One region of the Ensifer sp. Root558 genome, then DNA from elsewhere that is predicted to be linked to it. Evidence: riboswitches for the same ligand, from Rfam matches in the RefSeq annotation. Region 1 holds a riboswitch; the other holds the start of a gene.
The links. A riboswitch is a leader RNA that binds a small molecule or an ion and turns the genes downstream of it on or off. The one in region 1 is predicted to bind S-adenosylmethionine.
Positions count from the first base shown of each region.

Region 2: another riboswitch for S-adenosylmethionine. It lies ahead of metA (homoserine O-succinyltransferase); the one in region 1 lies ahead of ASD63_RS15605 (O-succinylhomoserine sulfhydrylase).

Region 1 is NZ_LMGC01000012.1:463,776-468,543, forward strand. It holds gene ASD63_RS15595 (Hsp33 family molecular chaperone) at 1-191, shown strand, start outside; gene apaG (Co2+/Mg2+ efflux protein ApaG) at 250-642, opposite strand; gene ASD63_RS35100 (hypothetical protein) at 641-814, shown strand; gene ASD63_RS15605 (O-succinylhomoserine sulfhydrylase) at 870-2,054, opposite strand; SAM riboswitch at 2,099-2,177, opposite strand; gene ASD63_RS15610 (2'-deoxycytidine 5'-triphosphate deaminase) at 2,252-3,349, shown strand; tRNA gene ASD63_RS15615 (tRNA-Gly) at 3,431-3,505, shown strand; gene ASD63_RS15620 (transporter substrate-binding domain-containing protein) at 3,650-4,483, shown strand; gene ASD63_RS15625 (tellurite resistance TerB family protein) at 4,518-4,768, opposite strand, start outside.
Region 2 is NZ_LMGC01000033.1:294,869-299,636, forward strand. It holds gene ASD63_RS25345 (aldose epimerase family protein) at 1-78, opposite strand, end outside; gene ASD63_RS25350 (VWA domain-containing protein) at 342-1,526, opposite strand; gene metA (homoserine O-succinyltransferase) at 1,533-2,459, opposite strand; SAM riboswitch at 2,521-2,598, opposite strand; gene ASD63_RS25360 (NUDIX domain-containing protein) at 2,840-3,283, opposite strand; gene ASD63_RS25365 (MoxR family ATPase) at 3,280-4,119, opposite strand; gene ASD63_RS25370 (RidA family protein) at 4,223-4,603, opposite strand; gene leuD (3-isopropylmalate dehydratase small subunit) at 4,613-4,768, opposite strand, start outside.

The DNA of each region.
Region 1 (4,768 bases):
GCGTCCGCGTCTACGAACCGCAGGCGGTCTACGACCGTTGCAGCTGCTCGCGCGAGAAGCTGCAGTCGGTGTTGTCCAATCTGAGCACGGACGACCTCGAAAGCACCATCGACGATGGCGAAGTCAAGGTGACCTGCGAGTTCTGCTCGACGACCTATCGCTTCGAAGCAAGCGAGGTGCGCCCGCAGTAGCGGGCGCTTCCGGTCGACTGGCCGCGATTAAGAGCGACGCTAGTCCGAAGGACGCGCTTCAGTTCAGGGTGCGCACGAGCCCGGGTGAATCGAGCGAGAAGGCGGGGATGGCAACGTTGAAGGTCTCTCCGCCTTCCGATTCCATGCTGTAGTGGCCGAACATGACGCCTGAGGGCGTATCCAGAGGGCATCCGGACGAATACTCATAGGTATCGCCGGGATTGAGCAGCGGCTGCTCGCCGATGACGCCCGGACCGCTGACCTCGTCGACTTGCCCGTTCTCATCGGTAATGTGCCAGTAGCGCGTCATCAACCGCACGGATGCGTCCGAGTGGTTTGAGATGACGATGCGATAGCCCCAGACATAGCGGCCGTCATCGGGATCCGACTGCTCTTCGAGATAGTACGGCTCCACCGTAACTTCTATGTCGCGGGTCAAAGCGCGATACATGGGCATCACCTTGCTTCAGGTCTTTCAGGGTATTCTACAGCAAGATGGTTTCGTCAAGAATAACGGCAAGATTGTGCGATCCCATGATGGGACGGATGGCCGTGCTGACGCGATCGAGCGGGTGAAACGTGCCTGGCACCTTGGCGCCGCGCCGCCGGAAACCATCTCGTGACGGCCGGCAAGGGGCGTCGGCCGCCGTTGATCACGGCGGCCGTGTCTTCGTAAAATCAGGCCTTCACGGCCTTCAGCGCGCGGGCGAAATCTTCCACCACATCGTCGCTGTCCTCGATGCCGGCCGAGAAGCGCACGGTTCCGGCGGAAATGCCGAGCTCTTCGCGGGCCTCGTCGGTCAGGTTCTTGTGCGTGGTCGTTCCCGGATGGGTGATCAGGCTCTTGCTGTCGCCGAGGTTGTTGGAGATGCGCACGATCTCCAGCGCATTCTGCAGCGCGAAGGCTGCATCCTTGCCGCCCTTCAGTTCGAAGGCGACGAGCGTCGATCCGCCGGTCATCTGCTTGGCGATGATGTCGGCCTGCGGATGATCCTTGCGGCCAGGATAGATGACCTTGGCGACCTGCGGCTGTTCTGCCAGGAAGTCGGCCACGCGGCGGGCCGTTTCCGTCTGCTGACGCACGCGTAGCGGCAGCGTCTCGATGCCCTTCAGCAGCGTCCAGGCGTTGAACGGCGACATCGCCGGGCCGGTGTGGCGGAAGTAGTCGTGCAGGTGCTCGTTGATCCATTCCTTGTCGGAAAGCACGACACCGCCGAGGCAACGGCCCTGACCGTCGATATGCTTGGTGGCGGAATAGACGACGATATGGGCGCCGAGTTCCAGCGGCTTCTGGAAGAGCGGCGTCGCAAAGACGTTGTCGACGACGACCTTGGCGCCGATCTGGTTGGCGAGCTTGGCAACGCCGGCAATGTCGATGACTTCGAGCGTCGGGTTGGTCGGGCTTTCGAGGAAGAAGACCTTGGTGTTCTTCTGGATCGCCTTTTCCCAGTTGGCGAGGTCGCGTCCGTCGACCAGCGTGCACTCGATGCCGTATTTCGGCGCCAGCGTCTCGACCACCCAGCGGCAGGAGCCGAAGAGGGCGCGGGCGGCGACGATGTGGTCGCCGGCCTTCAGCTGGCAGAGAATGGCGGCGGTGACGGCAGCCATGCCCGATGCCGTGGCGCGCGCATCCTCGGCGCCTTCCAGCATGCACATGCGCTTTTCAAACATGTCGTTGGTCGGGCTACCGTAGCGGGCGTAGATGAAGCCTTCGGTCTCGCCCTTGAAACGAGCTTCCGCAGCTTCCGACGTCTCGTAGACAAAGCCCTGGGTAAGGAAGATCGCCTCGGAGGTCTCTCCGTGCTGGGAACGGGTGGTCCCGCCATGGACCAGTTGCGTTGCGGGGCGCCAGTTTTTGCTCATGTGACGGTCACTTTCAAAAACAAAAAAACCGGCCGCGTGAAGGGCCGGTTTGACACCCGGCCTTTTTAGCTACTTGTTTAACGTGGCTGCAAGCCGACCGGCCAAATCACCACGGGATAAAGCTTCAATACTGCCAGGGTACGCTTGCGTCAATTCCCGGAGTTTGGTTTTGTCTCGCAACTGAAAAGAGGACTGCAATGGGCCGCGACACTGGGATTTTGGCCGATCGCGCGATCGCCGCGCTGTTAGAATCGGGACGCCTCAAAAGCGAGAAGCCGCTGGATGACGATCAGATCCAGCCGGCAAGCCTCGACCTGCGCCTAGGCTCGAAGGCTTTCCGCGTCCGCGCAAGCTTCATGCCAGGCCCGTCTCACCTCGTTGCCGACAAGCTCGACCGGCTGAAGCTGCACGTCGTCGATCTGACCGATGGCGCGGTGCTGGAAACGGGCTGCGTCTACATCGTGCCGCTGATGGAAAGCCTGGAACTGCCTGAGGGCATGTCGGCCTCGGCCAACCCGAAAAGCTCGACCGGTCGCCTCGACATCTTCACCCGCGTCATCACCGATCGCGCCCAGGAATTCGACAAGATCCCGACCGGCTACAGCGGTCCGCTCTATCTCGAAATCAGCCCGCGCACCTTCCCGATCGTCGTGCGCCGCGGCTCGCGCCTGTCGCAGATCCGCTTCCGCATGGGCCAGTCTATCCTGTCGGAGCAGGAACTGCAGGCGCTGCACGAGAGCGACGTGCTGGTGGCGAGCGACAAGCCGAACGTCAGCGGCGGCGGCATCGCGCTGTCGATCGATCTGAAGGGCACCGGGCCCGAAGGCCTGATCGGCTATCGCGGCAAGCATCACACCGCCGTCATCGACGTCGACAAGAAAGCGCAGCACGCGATCTTTGATTTCTGGGAGCCACTCTACAGCCGCGGCCGCGATGAACTGATCCTCGATCCGGATGAGTTCTACATTCTCGTCTCGCGGGAGGCGGTGCATGTTCCACCGCTTTATGCGGCCGAGATGACGCCGTTCGATCCGCTGGTCGGCGAGTTTCGCGTGCATTATGCCGGCTTCTTCGATCCGGGCTTCGGCCATGCCTCGGCCGGCGGCACGGGCAGCCGGGCCGTGCTCGAAGTGCGCAGCCACGAGGTGCCGTTCATCCTCGAACACGGCCAGATCGTCGGCCGCCTGATCTACGAACACATGCTGGAACGGCCGGATGGTCTCTATGGCCTCGGCGTCGGCTCCAACTACCAGGCGCAGGGCCTGAAGCTCTCGAAGCATTTCCGCGCCGAGTAGGGGATTTCGAAGCGCCCCTTACGCAATCCCGCGCAAGGGTGCTTGACAGATCGCCCCGGTTCGGGAAATTTCGCAGGCACCGCGGGTGTAGTTCAGCGGTAGAACGCCAGCTTCCCAAGCTGGATGTCGTCGGTTCGATCCCGATCACCCGCTCCATTCTTCCTCGTCCCGTTCCTTGTGTAACCGCGTTCTCGTGGTGGCCTATGGTCAGCTGCGCTGCGGCCGGTTACTTTACCGCTCGATGAATCACCGCGGTTCCAAGGGCCGCCCCTGCCACATGAGACGTGCCGGCCGCTGCCCATGAAAGTTCTTTCCCTTTTCGCCCTTTGCGCATCCTTGATCGCGACGCCGCTTGCGGCCGAGGCTAAGGATCTGCCGCTGCTGTTCGACGCGCGCGAACGCATCGCCAAGCCCGATCTCACGGGCCTGGCGCGCCTGCGTTTCTTGACGACGGTGGATTTTCCGCCGTTCAACTTCATCGACCAGTCCGGCAAGCTTTCGGGATTTCATGTCGATCTCGTGCGCGAGATCTGCCGCGAGCTCGACATCGAGGCCAAATGCCAGATCCAGGCCGTGACCTATGCGGAGCTGCTGCCGGCACTGGAAGAGGGGCAGGGCGAGGCGGTGGCCGCCGGTATCGCCGTCGGTCCGGAACTGCGCCAACGCTTCGGCTTTTCCCGCGCCTTCATGCGGCTTCCAGCGCGCTTCGCCGTCAATACGAAGGCGGCCGGCGCAGTCTCGGCACCGAGCGATCTCAAGGGGAAGCCGGTCGGTGTCGTCGCCGGAACCACGCATGAGGCGATGTTCAAGGCGTTTTTCCCGAAGATCGAGGCCAAGGTCTATCCCGACCGCGAGGCCATGCTGACGGCTCTGCAGAAGGGCGATGTGCCGGCGGTGTTTTCCGACGGCATGCAGCTGTCCTTCTGGATCTCGGGTAGCGCTGCTGGCGGCTGCTGCACGCTTGTCGATGGCGCCTACTTCTCGCAGCGCTTCCTCGGTGAAGGCCTGACGATCATGAACCGCAAGTCCGAGCCTGCCCTGACCCAGGCGATCGATCACGCGCTGCTGGCGCTGTCGCGCAGCGGCCGCTTGGAGGAAATCTACCTGCGCTACTTCCCGAACGGAATCTACTAGGCGCCAGAACTTTTCGGCGTGATCACCGGCCGGCCTATCGGCGGAAGCGGGCGAGCGCGCCGCGCTCGATAGCGGCGCAGGTCAGCTTGTCGAGGCCAAGCCGGTCGCGCAGCAACTGCAGCAGGCGGATTTCTTCGTTGCGGATGCGCTGGTCGGCGGCCGCGATCTCGACGGCGAGCGCATAGGCCGTCTCGTGGAACTTCTCCGGCAGCGCTTCGCGCACGATCTCGAGCATGATGTCGAGCCCCTCGGGCGCCGCCAGCTGCGCCGAGCATTCATGGCCGA
Region 2 (4,768 bases), on a different contig from region 1:
GCCGCCACCGGAGAGCACCACACGATGGACCGGCTCGCCGGATGGCAGGTGGCCGAAGATTTCCGTGTTCTGATGCATATTCACCGCTGGCTCCCACTACAGCGCTGCGCGTCTCCCCAGACGCACAAAGGTCGCCGTACACTTTTGAATTGCTGCATGTTTTGTCCTTGGCTCGGTTAGGATCCAAGGAAACATGCAACGGTGCGATCGCAGCAACCTGCGTCATTTCCAAAGGCACGGCAACCGGAAAATCATACTAAATGCGGCCTGGCGCCGTCTCCGGCCTGAGAGCGAAAACATCCAGCTATTCAAGGTGCTACAGCGACCTCTCGGCAGACATGTCAGCGCGACAGCTGCTTGGTGGCCTCCTGCAGGCCGGCGAGCGTCAAGGGGAACATGCGTCCCTCGAACAGGCTCTTCACCATCGTGATCGACTGGGTATAGCCCCAGTGCTGCTCGGGCACGGGATTGAGCCAGATGGAGCGCGGAAAATGAGCCGTCAGACGAGAGAGCCAGAGGGCGCCCGCCTCATCGTTCCAGTGCTCCACCGAGCCGCCGGGGTGGCTGATTTCATAGGGGCTCATCGAAGCGTCGCCGACGAAGATGGCGCGATAGTCGCCGCCGTAGGTGCGCAGCACTTCCGTCGTACGGGTAATGTCGACACGGCGGCGGCGATTGTCCTTCCACAGGCCCTCGTAGACGCAATTGTGGAAGTAGAAATGCTCCATATGGCGGAACTCGCTGCGGGCCGCTGAAAACAACTCCTCGACGATGCGGATATGATCGTCCATCGATCCGCCGATATCGAAGAACATCAGAAGCTTCACCGCATTGCGGCGCTCCGGCCTCGTCACCACGTCGAGATAGCCGTGTTCGGCGGTGGCGCGGATGGTGCCGGAGAGGTCGAGTTCGTCGGCGGCACCCTGGCGCACCCAGCGTCGGAGCCGCTTCAGCGCAACTTTGATGTTGCGCGTGCCGAGCTCGATCGTGTCGTCATAATCCTTGAACTCGCGCCGGTCCCAAACCTTGACGGCGCGGCGGTGGCGCGACTGGTCCTGGCCGATCCGCACACCCTCGGGATTGTAGCCATAGGCGCCGAAGGGCGAGGTGCCGGCGGTACCGATCCATTTTGAGCCGCCCTGATGGCGGCCCTTTTGCTCCTGCAGCCGCTGGCGCAAGGTCTCCATCAGCTTGTCGAAGCCGCCGAGTGCCTCGATCAGGCGTTTTTCTTCCTCGCTCAGATGCTTCTCTGCGAGCTTGCGCAGCCAATCCTCGGGGATGACCGCCTCTTCGCTCGCTTCCATCGGGTTGACTGCTTCGAGACCCGAAAAGCAGTGCTGGAACACCCGGTCGAAGCGGTCGATATGGCGTTCGTCCTTCACCAGTGCCGTGCGCGCCAGATAGTAGAAGGCTTCGACGTCGAAGGTGGCGATGCCCGCCTCCATCCCCTCGATCAAGGACAGGAATTCCCGGAGCGTGACCGGGACCTTCGCTGCCTTGAGTTCGAGGAAGAAGGGAATGAACATCTGACCTCAGCTTTTCCCGGTGCCGATCTCCGCGAGATCGTAGGGCGTCGTCTGGTACATCTCGTTGATCCAGTTGCCGAAGAAGAGATGTGCATGGCTGCGCCAGCGGTTCTGCGGCGGCAGGGTCGAATCGTTGTGCGGGAAGTAGTCGTGCGGCATCTTGATCGGCACGCCCGCATCCACGTCGCGGAAGTATTCGTCCGACAGCGAGGTCGAATCATACTCCACGTGGTTGAACATGTAGAGCCGGTTGCCCTTTTTCTCGTGCACGAGGCAGACGCCCATCTCCTTCGATTCCATCAGGATTTCGAGGCTCGGCACCTTGTCGATGTCGGCGCGGCGCACTTCGGTCCAGCGCGAAACGGGGACGGCGAAATCGTCGGAGAAGCCGTTGAGATAGACGGAGGAGCGGTTGAGGTTCTGGTGACGATAGACGCCGAAGGCTTTTTCCTTCAGCGGATACTTCGGCACGTCGTGGAAGTGATAGATTGCCGCCATCGCGCCCCAGCAGACGTTGAGCGTCGAATGCACGTTGGTCTCGGTCCAGTCGAGGATGCGCTTCAGCTCGTCCCAATAGGTGACGTCTTCGTATTCGAGCGTCTCGACCGGGGCGCCGGTGATGATGAAACCGTCGAACTTGCGGCCCTGCACTTCTTCCCAGGTCTCGTAGAAGGAGAGCAGGTGATCTTCCGAGGTGTTCTTGGCGCGGTGCGCGCCGATGCGCACCAGCGACAGTTCCACCTGCAGCGGCGAAGCGCCGATCAGGCGCGCCATCTGGATCTCTGTCTTGATCTTGTTCGGCATGAGGTTCAGGAGCCCGATCTGGAGCGGGCGGATATCCTGACGGATCGCCACGGTCTCGGTCATCACCCGCACGCCCTCATGCGCGAGGGTTTCGAAGGCGGGCAGCGTATCGGGAATCTTGATGGGCATGGGCTTCCACTCGATCAATACAAAAAAACCGGCAGCGATTGATCGCGACCGGTCCTCGGAAATCCAACTTTCCTCGGCCCTTTAGCGACTTGTTTAACGTGGCTGCAAGCCGGCCGGCCAAATCACCACGGAGAATTTGATAGCGCGAGTGGGCCGCGGGGGTCAAGAAAAACGATTCGCGTTGGGGGCGGCTGCCCCTCATCCCGCTGCTGCGACTTCTCCCCGCTGGCGGGGAGAAGTGGCCTTGCCGCACCCGATCGTTCCACGAGTTAAGCTCAGCGGCCGTTCGGCCCATCTTGGTAGCCGGGTTCGCTGTCGGCACGTCTCGGCTTGGGGGCAGCCGTCGTCCTCGTCCCCTCTCCCCGCCTGCGGGGAGAGGGTCAGGGAGAGTGGCTGGTCTGCAGCAGGCGTAGAGCATCCCGCATGCCATAACCCAGCCGGCGGTCAGCCTGATCGATACCGAGCCAAAAGAAACGAAAGCGGATCGGGTCACCGCCGCCAAAGGGCGTCATTTCCTGATGTATCCAGGTCTGCCGTTGCTCGCCGGCAAGGGCGATGTGGAAGTAGTGCCGCCGATGACAGATCGTCCTGCCGTCCTTCGGGTAGTGGTAGTCCTGCGTGACGAGATGGGTGAGTGCTTCCGGCGGCGTCAGCCCGGTTTCCTCGATGAATTCCCGCTGAGCCGATGTCTCCGGGCTTTCGCCTGGTTCCATCGTACCGCCGGGCACCTGCAGCTCGATGTCTGGGAAATCCGGCTCGTCGAAGACCAGCAGGCGGTCCTGCCAGGTGGCGTAGATCAGGACCTTGTGCGCGTCCGGCCTCATCCGTCGCGGCGGGCCATGAAGGCGAGGCGCTCGAAGAGGTGCACGTCTTGTTCGTTCTTCAGGAGCGCACCATGCAGCTTCGGCAGCATGGTCTTGGCATCGGCCCTGAGGTCGGCCGGATCGACCTCGTCGGCGACGAGCAGGCGGATCCAGTCGAGCGCCTCTGACGTGGAGGGCTTCTTCTTCAGGCCCGGCACCTGGCGGATGTCGTAGAAGGCGGCGAGCGCCGCCGAAAGCAGCGTCTTGCGGATGCCGGGATAATGCACCTCGACGATGCGGGCGAGCGTGTCTGCATCGGGGAAGCGGATATAGTGGAAGAAGCAGCGGCGCAGAAACGCGTCCGGCAGCTCCTTCTCGTTGTTGGAGGTGATGATGACGATCGGCCGGTGACGCGCGCCGATCATCTCGCCGGTCTCGTAGACATGGAATTCCATGCGGTCGAGCTCCTGCAACAGGTCGTTCGGAAACTCGATGTCGGCCTTGTCTATCTCGTCGATCAGAAGCACCACGCGGCGATCGGCCTCGAAGGCCTGCCAGAGCTTGCCCTTGCGGATATAGTTCCGGACCTCGTTGACACGCTCGTCGCCGAGCTGGCTGTCGCGCAGCCGCGACACGGCGTCATATTCATAGAGGCCTTGCTGTGCCTTGGTCGTCGACTTGACGCTCCATTCGATGAGTTCGAGGCCAAGGGCGGCGGCGATCTGGCGGGCAAGCTCGGTCTTGCCGGTGCCGGGCTCGCCCTTGACCAGCAGTGGGCGCTCCAGCCGGATCGCGGCGTTGACGGCGATCATCAGGTCCTTGTCGGCGATATAGTCGGCGGTGCCTTGAAATTGCATGGGCGTCTTCCGGTTCAGCGTAAGTCAGGCGAAGTCATGCCCTATGGACTATCGCATAATGGCTTAAATCGGAATCGTTTTGAGGGTGGGCGCGATCAAGGGGTCAGCCGCGAAGCGCGGTGACCTCGATCTCGATCAGCATTTCCGGGCGGATCAGGTCGCAGACGATCATCGTTGCGGCCGGGCGGATTTCGCCGAAGACTTCGCCGAAGATCGGGAACACCCGGTCGGCGAAGCTGGCATCAGTGACGTAATAGTGGTTGCGCACCACGTCCTTCATCGAGAAGCCCGCTTCCTTCAGCGCGCCCTCGATCGTCTTCAGGCAATTGCGCGCCTGCTCTTCCACCGTCTCGGGCATGGTCATGGTGGCGTAGTCATAGCCGGTCGTGCCGGAGACGAAGCACCAGTCACCCATCGCGACGGCACGCGAATAGCCTGCCGTCTTTTCGAAGGGCGAGCCCGAGGAGATGAGCTTGCGCGCCATATCTTCGTTTTAAGCCCAGGGGCGCGCGGCGCCGACCGTCTTTTCGAAGCTGTCGATGGCGGTTGCCTTTTCCAGCGTCAGGCCGATGTCGTCGAGGCCGTTCAGCAGGCAGTGACGCTTGAAGGCGTCGACCTCGAACTTGACCGAACCGCCGTCCGGACCGGT